Regions from separate parts of the Romboutsia sp. 1001713B170207_170306_H8 genome, predicted to be linked through region 2. Evidence: riboswitches for the same ligand, from Rfam matches in the RefSeq annotation. Region 2 holds a riboswitch; each other region holds the start of a gene.
The links. Region 2 has a riboswitch for S-adenosylmethionine ahead of I2A66_RS07850 (methionine ABC transporter ATP-binding protein). Riboswitches for the same ligand answer to the same signal wherever they lie in the genome.

Region 1 (2,209 bases), on a different contig from region 2:
TAGCCGTAGCCATTCCAAAATCATTATGTGTATGCATTTCTATATCAAACTTAGTTTTATTGTATAATCCAAATATAATATCTTTTATGGCAAATGGTTCCATTACACCTACAGTATCACAATATCTAAATCTATTAGCTCCAGCTTGCTTTGCTAATTCTATAAATTTAACTAAAAAATCAAAATCTGCTCTAGATGCATCTTCACCATTAACAGAAACATATAATCCATTTTGCTTTGCAAATTCTACTGCTTTTACCATATTTTCTAAAACCCATTCTCTCGAAGTTTTTAACTTATGTTGTATGTGTATATCAGATACTGATACAGAAATAGCAACTGCATCTACACCACAATCTATAGAATTTTCTAGATCTGTAATCACTGCTCTATTCCATGCCATAATACTGGGTTTTAAGTTTCTTTTACATATAGACTTTATCACTTCTTTCTCATCTCCACCCATAGCAGGTATTCCTACTTCTAATTGATTTATACCTAAATCACTTAACATTTCTGCAATTGCTATTTTTTCATGATTAGCAAAAACTACACCTGCTGTTTGCTCTCCATCTCTTAATGTTGTATCAACTATACTTACTCCCTTAGAATGTTTTTTGTCAATAACACACATAAAATCCCCCCTTATTTATATCATTAAATTTTATACTAGCTGCATAATTTATTTAATAAATTTCATTTTATTATTTTTATAAGTTAGATTTTAAATCTTTTTATATATTATATTCGTTATTTTTCAATGTTGCATTAATTTTATAATATTTATTAAATTAATCAAAAATGAAAGTTTTTATATACATATTTCATATTCAATAAAATTTTATTTATTAATATATCTTATAGCTCAAAATTTCATCAAATTTAATTTATATTCAGAAAAATCTAAAAAGTTATTTACAATTTGATTAATTTATATTAATATAAATATAAATTAAATAAGCCTTATCAAGAGAGGTGGAGGGACTGGCCCTTTGAAACCCGGCAACCAGTATATTTCTTATATACATGGTGCTAAATCCTGCAGCACATAGCTGGAAGATAAGTATAAACTGAAGTTAACCTGAGTTTATACTCAGGATTTTTTATATTTTTTAGGCTTATTTCATAATAAACTTAAGGGGGATCTTATATGAAACTTAAAAAATTATTTAACAAGAAATTATTAGGAGTCGTGTTATCTTTAACACTAGGTATCTCAGCTGTAGGGTGTTCAACTAAAAGTAATGTATCAAGTAAAAATGATAAAACAATAGCTGTTGGCGCTATGCAAGTTCCAGGTACAGAATTATTTGAACATCTAAAATCTGAAGTAGAAAAAGAAGGTTATGAACTTGAAATAGTAACATTTAATGACTATACTACTCCAAATACAGCATTAGCTGATAGTGAGATTGACGCTAATTTATTCCAACATAGACCATATTTAAATGAATCTATAGAAAAGCAAGGATATGATTTAACAGATGTGGTAGGACTATATGAAGTTCCTCTACAAGCATACTCAAATAAAATAAAATCTTTTGATGAATTAAAATCTGGAGATAAGTTTGCAATACCTAATGATCCAACAAATGGATCTAGAGCCTTAAAAATATTAGAAGATGAAGGAGTAATAAAATTAAAGGAAGGTGTAGAACTATCTTCTGCAAAAGATATAATTGAGAATAAAAGAAATATAGAATTTATAGAAGCTGACGCTAGTCAATTGCCTTCATTATTACAAGATGTAGATGCTGCATTCATAAATGGTAATTTTGCTGCTGCTGCCGGATTAGATGCAAATAAACAAAGTATATACTCTCCAGAAATAGACGGTACATACGAAAATGTATTAGCATGCAGAACTGAAGACTTAAATAGTGAAAAAATAGAAATATTAAAAAAGATTTTAACATCTGATGAGTCTAGAAGCTTCTTAAAAGAACATTATAAAGGTATAATAATTCCTACATTTTAAATATAACTAAAAATAGCTCCTACATGTTATTTAACATAATAGGAGCTATTTTATATAATTTATTATTTATTTTTCGCTTTTTTCATAGACTGAATTGCTTTTAATGTACCCATCTTAGAATGATCAAATGTAAGTCCACCTTGGAAGTATACATTATATGGAGGTCTTATAGGAGCATCTGCACTTAATTCTATTGAAGATCCTTGTATGAATGCACCTGCTGCCATTATT
Region 2 (2,209 bases):
GTGCCAACTATTAGTCTTGTAAATGGAATTAAAGCAACTATAAGTATAATAAATGGGAAACTTCTAAAAATATTAACTATAAATCCTAATACTTTATATATTAAACTACAAGGCTTTAATCCATTTGGCTTTGTTACAACTAATGTTATTGCTAATATAAATCCAATTATTGTTGCAAGTATTGTTGGTACTAATATCATGTATAATGTTTCTAAGAGCGCTTCTCCTAAAATTTCTGTTAAAAATGTACTTAAACTAGTTTGATTCATTGTTTATCTCCTCCCATCTTAGCCCTTCACTTTCTAAGTATGCTTTAACTCTATCTCCATATTCTGAAGATACATTTATAATTAATGACCCTAATATTTCATCTCTGAATTTCTCTAACCTTCCAAATACGATTGAGAAATCTATATCTAAATTTCTAGCCATACTTGTTATGACACAACTGTTAGAAACATTTTTAGGGAATAATATTTTTATATTAGTTCCTTTTGGTAAAATTATATTTTCTTCCCCAATTAACTTACTAAGTGCTTTACTATCATTAAAAAAAACTTCTTCTGTTTCATTTATATCTAAAACTTCACCATCTTCCATTATTGCTACTCTTGTGCATATTTGCTTTATAACTTCCATTTGGTGAGTTACCATAATAATTGTTATTCCAAACTTTTTATTTATATCTTGTAATAAACTAAGTATTGATTTTGTAGTATTTGGGTCTAATGCTGAAGTTGCTTCATCACAAAGAAGAACCTTTGGATTTAATGCTAATGCTCTTGCTATTGCTACTCTTTGCTTTTGACCTCCACTTAAGTTTCTTGGTTTAATATTACTTTTATCACTTAAACCTACTAGGTCTAATAATTCCTTTACTCTTTCTTCTTTTTCTTTCTTAGAATATTTAAAACATTCTAATGGTAAGGCTACATTTTCAAATACCGTCTTTCTTTCTAATAGTGAAAAGTGTTGAAATATCATTCCTAAATCTTTTCTAAGTAATCTAAGTCCCTCTCCTTTTAATGATTTGACTTCTTTCTCTCCTACAAGTACGCAACCTTCTTGATAGTCCTCTAAGCCATTTATACATCTAAGCAGCGTTGACTTTCCAGCTCCACTATGGCCAATAATTCCAAAAATTTCCCCATTTTTAATTTCCATATTAACATTATTCAAAACCTTAGTATCACCATAATATTTGTTTACATTTTTAATGCTTATCATATTTACTCCTCCCAAATATAATTCAATTAACGCTTTAAATTTAAAAAGCCTGAGTATAAACTCAGGCTTTTGTAAGCAGTTTATACTCATCTTTCAATTCTTATGAATTGCAGGATTTAGCACCTTGTATATAAAATATACTGGTTGCTGGGTTTCATCGGGCCAGTCCCTCCACCTCTCTTGATAAGGAATTATTTTATTTTGTACTTCTATGATTTATATATTATAGTTTTTTTTCCATATGTCAATATATTTTCTGAATATTTTTATTTTGCACACTTTTTAGACTATTTGTTTTTTCCATTATTAGATGTAGTATCTATTCCTAACATATTATTCATATCTTTTATCATTTTATCAAACTCAGATCTAACATCATTTTCAACTTTAGTTGTATCATCAACTAATTTAATAAATTCATCTTGGCTCTTATTGTATGCATCTTTAGGAATTGTATCTAATCTACTTATTTTTTCATCTATTTCTTCTATTAAATCTTCACCTTCATCTATAAGCTCTTGATTTGCTTCTTTTAATTTTGCATCATCAGTTTTTGCATCATTTTTTAATCCATTAACAAAAGCTTGTAATTTTTCTTTACTATCTTGATACGCTGCTTTTACTTCTGATAAATATTTTTCATTACCAGGGTATTCTTTAGTTTTATAAGCGTTATTTACTTCATCTACACTACTATACATTGCATAATTATTTAAAGGAGATATATTATTAGTGTAAAGACCAGAGTAAGTATTTGCATACTCTGTATTTAAATACCCATTATCTTGTGTTGTAGTGCTATTTTGTGTTGTATTAGTGTTATTATCTGTTGTAGTTTCACCCTTTTTATTAGTACAACCAACTGATCCTACTGATAAACCTAACGCTAATCCTAGTGCTAATAATTTTTTTAATTCCATTTTACTTCCTCCTTAGTTTTATGTAGTACTCCTTATTATTTTTAATTATTTACTTAAATCTA
Region 3 (2,209 bases), 140 kb from region 2:
ATCTTTCCTTATTTTTATGCTATAATTTAATTCAAATGAGCTTAGGAAACTAGAGATAAAAAAGGGGGAAGGCTTATATGCCAATAAGAATACCAAAAGAACTACCAGCATTTGAAGTTCTATCAAATGAAAATATATTTGTAATGAATACACAAAGGGCTAACACACAAGACATTAGGCCTTTAAAAATAGGAATATTAAATCTTATGCCTATAAAAATTCAAGCAGAAAATCAACTTTTAAGGTATTTATCAAATACACCACTTCAAGTAGAAATAACATTACTTCAAACTAGAACTTATAAGTGTAGCCATACACCAATAGAACACTTAGAAAAATTTTATAGATATATAGATGATGTAAAAGATCAAAAGTTTGATGGGCTAATTATAACTGGAGCACCAGTAGAGAAAATGGAATTTGAAGATGTTGAATATTGGGATGAGTTAAAAGAAATAATGGAGTGGACTAAGAGCAATGTATTTTCAACAATGCATATATGTTGGGGGGCTCAAGCTGCACTTTACTATCATTATAATATTGAAAAATATACTTTAGATAAAAAATTATTTGGAGTATATAAACATTGGAATAACTGCCAGTATGAAAATTTGACAAGAGGATTAAATGATATATTTTATGCTCCACACTCAAGACACACATCAATAAAAAGAGAAGATATAGAAAATATAAAAGAATTAGATATATTGTCAGAATCTGAGGAAGCTGGAGTATTTATAGTAGCAAGTAATGATAGAAGGCAAATATTTATAACGGGTCATTTAGAGTATGATAGAGATACTTTAAAAAATGAATACTTTAGAGATTTAAATAAAGGTCTTGAAATAGAAATTCCTATGTACTACTTTGAAAATGACGATGTAAACTCTATACCTAGAGTTAATTGGAGGGAAAGTGCTAATATAGTATTTGGAAATTGGCTAAACTACTGTGTATATCAAGATACACCTTATAATATTAATGACATAGGAATTAATTTGGTTAAAGTAAAATAAATTTTATATAAATAAAATAAATAAGTTTGTTGCATGATGATATAATGTAAAATACAATATACTTAATTAAATAAACTTAAATGAAATCTTATTTAGAGAGGTGGAGGGATAGGCCCTATGAAACCCAGCAACCAGTATTAAAAATATATGGTGCTAATTCCTACTTATGTATTATTCATAAGAAAGATAAGAGAGTATGCTTTGGAAATTAGGCCCTCTTTTATAAAAGAGGGTTTTATTATTTTTTTTATATATTATAGGGGGCATTAAGAATGGGAAATAGAAAATTAGGATTTGATACAATACAAGTTCACGGAGGACAAAATCCAGATCCAACAACAGGTTCTAGAGCTGTGCCAATATATCAAACTACATCTTATGTATTTAACAGTGTTGAACACGGAGCAAACTTATTTTCACTTAAAGAAGAAGGTAATATTTATACAAGGATTATGAATCCAACAACAGATGTTTTTGAACAAAGAATGGCACTATTAGAAGGCGGAGTAGGTGCAGTTGCGGTAGCATCAGGTTCAGCAGCTATAACTTATGCTATTTTAAATATATTAGGATCAGGAGATGAAATAGTATCAGCAGGAACTTTATATGGAGGTACTTTTAACTTATTTTCTACAACGCTGCCAAGACTTGGAATCAAGACCACATTTGTAGACTGCGATAATCCTGAAAATTTTAAGCATGCTATTAATGAAAATACTAAAGCTTTATACATTGAAACTATAGGTAATCCGGTAATAAATATAGCGGATATAGAAGCTATTGCAAAAATTGCACATGAAAATAATATACCACTTATAGTTGATAATACTTTTGGAACACCATATTTAGTTAAGCCCTTTGAATTTGGTGCAGATATAGTAGTTCACTCAGCTACAAAGTTTATAGGTGGTCATGGAACGTCTATAGGAGGGGTTGTAATTGATTCTGGGAATTTTGATTGGGAAGGTAGTGGTAAATTTGATGTCCTTGTGGAGCCAGATTCAAGTTATCATGGTATGAGCTACACAAAAGATGCAGGTAAAGCAGCCTACATTACTAAATTAAGAGTCCAACTTTTAAGGGATACAGGTGCTTGTATAAGTCCATTTAATTCATTTTTATTATTACAGGGGCTTGAAACCTTATCACTAAGACTTGATAGACATGTTAGTAATACTAAAAAAATAACAGAA
Region 4 (2,209 bases), on a different contig from region 2:
ATTAAGATATAAAAAATGAACTCTAGAAATAAACTAGAGTTCATTTTTTATTATATAATTTTAAGTATATTGATACCGGTTACTTTTTAAGTAGCAAGAAGTAAAGAAAGAGCTATAGTTTCTGATAGTTCTAAGACAAAGCTAAGACGAACATTATTAAATGAAAATCTATTGCTTTCATCAATCTTATCTACTATACCTACTATTGAGTAACTTCCAACTTGAGGTAGTTTTTTACCAACACCTTTTCCAGGTAAAATAGGACCTTTTCTAATTTGTATATTACCTATACTATTTTTAGCTCCTAGGCAAGCATCTATAGCTAGAAACTCTCCTTTAGGATGAAGATTTTTTATTTCTTCAATTGACTCGTATATATTTAAAGCATGAATAGGATTATCTAAAGTACCGTAAACAGGGTATTTAAAATCGCTATTTTTTAGCATAGTTCCAACTAAAGGGCCAAGAGCATCACCTATAGCCCTATCTGTTCCTATACAAATAACAATAGTATTTTCGTTTATAATATCTTTTAGTATTAAGCTTAACACTTGAGCTACATTTTCTTTTTTATAATTTACTTTAGCTAAATACATAGGAACACCTCCTTCAAAAATATATGAATATATAATCTAAAAAATGCCTAACCTTAAGTTTTAATAACGCATCATATTATAATATAAAAGTAAATTTTAAATAATTACCCCTACTATATATTATATAGATAAAATCACAAAAACTTGTTATTTTTAAATAACAATTACTGACATATAAAACTATATATCCTTGACATTAAATTAAAAAAATAGTAATATATATCTAAAGTTAATAATTAAAATAAAAAAAGAAAATATTATTAATAAGGATAAAAACGACTCATAATAAATATGAAAATATTTATTACCTTATCAAGAGAGGCTGAGGGATAGGCCCTATGAAGCCCGGCAACCGCCCCAAAAGGGAAAAGGTGCTAATTCCTACAAGATTTTTTATAAGTCTTGAAAGATGAGGTTAGTTAATTAGTACATTAAATGTGTAATGATTAACCTCTTCTTGTATAAGGAGAGGTTTTTTTAATTGAAAAGATTAATAGTTCAATTAATATAAACCCCTACAATTTATACAAAATAAAAAAATATAATTTATTAAATTAAAGGGAGGATATAAAATGGCAAGACATTTATTTACATCAGAATCAGTTACAGAAGGGCATCCAGATAAGATCTGTGATCAAATATCAGATGCAATACTAGATGCATTATTAGAAAAGGACCCATTATCAAGAGTAGCTTGTGAAACAACTGTTACAACAGGTTTAGTTTTAGTTGCGGGTGAAATAACTACATCAGCATATGTTGATATTCCAAAATTAGTAAGAAGTACAGTAGAAGAAATAGGATATACAAGAGCTAAATTTGGATTTGACTGCAATACTTGTGCTGTAATTACATCTATAGATGAGCAATCAGGAGATATAGCTATGGGTGTTGATGAAGCTTTAGAAAATAAGGTTGGAGAAGTTACAGAAGAGGAAATTGAAAATGTTGGTGCAGGAGATCAGGGAATAATGTTCGGTTTTGCATGTAATGAAACTGAAGAATTAATGCCACTACCAATATCATTAGCACATAAATTAGCTAGAAGATTAACTGAAGTTAGAAAATCTGGATTACTAGATTACTTAAGACCTGATGGTAAAACTCAAGTTACAGTTGAATATGATGGAACTAAAGCTATTAGAGTTCATACAGTTCTTATATCTACTCAACATTCAGAAGATATAGATAATGATACAATAAGAAGAGATTTAATAGAGCATGTAATTAAACATGTTATACCAGCTGAATTACTTGATGAAGAAACTATGATATATATAAACCCAACAGGAAGATTCGTTATAGGAGGTCCTCAAGGGGATACAGGTCTTACTGGTAGAAAAATAATAATAGATACTTATGGAGGATATTCTAGACATGGTGGTGGAGCATTCTCAGGAAAAGATCCAACTAAAGTTGATAGATCAGCAGCTTATGCTGCAAGATATGTTGCTAAAAATATAGTAGCAGCAGGACTTGCTGAAAAGTGTGAGATAGAGTTAGCATATGCTATAGGTGTTGCTAAGCCTTTATCAATATTTATAGATACATTTGGTACTGGAAAAGTTTCAGAAGAAGCATTAGTTGAATTGGTAAATAAAAACTTTGACTTA

Region 1: another riboswitch for S-adenosylmethionine. It lies ahead of I2A66_RS12255 (MetQ/NlpA family ABC transporter substrate-binding protein); the one in region 2 lies ahead of I2A66_RS07850 (methionine ABC transporter ATP-binding protein).
Region 3: another riboswitch for S-adenosylmethionine. It lies ahead of I2A66_RS07185 (O-acetylhomoserine aminocarboxypropyltransferase/cysteine synthase family protein); the one in region 2 lies ahead of I2A66_RS07850 (methionine ABC transporter ATP-binding protein).
Region 4: another riboswitch for S-adenosylmethionine. It lies ahead of metK (methionine adenosyltransferase); the one in region 2 lies ahead of I2A66_RS07850 (methionine ABC transporter ATP-binding protein).

What each region holds. Positions count from the first base shown of each region.
Region 1 is NZ_JADNAX010000006.1:61,783-63,991, forward strand. Features, by position in the region: gene nifV (homocitrate synthase) at 1-634, opposite strand, end outside; SAM riboswitch class I at 961-1,066, shown strand; gene I2A66_RS12255 (MetQ/NlpA family ABC transporter substrate-binding protein) at 1,151-1,978, shown strand; gene I2A66_RS12260 (methionine gamma-lyase family protein) at 2,041-2,209, opposite strand, start outside.
Region 2 is NZ_JADNAX010000003.1:168,911-171,119, forward strand. Features, by position in the region: gene I2A66_RS07845 (methionine ABC transporter permease) at 1-269, opposite strand, end outside; gene I2A66_RS07850 (methionine ABC transporter ATP-binding protein) at 256-1,227, opposite strand; SAM riboswitch class I at 1,311-1,417, opposite strand; gene I2A66_RS07855 (hypothetical protein) at 1,515-2,147, opposite strand; gene I2A66_RS07860 (hypothetical protein) at 2,193-2,209, opposite strand, start outside.
Region 3 is NZ_JADNAX010000003.1:32,620-34,828, reverse strand. Features, by position in the region: gene metA (homoserine O-acetyltransferase MetA) at 78-1,016, shown strand; SAM riboswitch class I at 1,102-1,209, shown strand; gene I2A66_RS07185 (O-acetylhomoserine aminocarboxypropyltransferase/cysteine synthase family protein) at 1,289-2,209, shown strand, end outside.
Region 4 is NZ_JADNAX010000007.1:12,004-14,212, forward strand. Features, by position in the region: gene yyaC (spore protease YyaC) at 87-596, opposite strand; SAM riboswitch class I at 903-1,012, shown strand; gene metK (methionine adenosyltransferase) at 1,169-2,209, shown strand, end outside.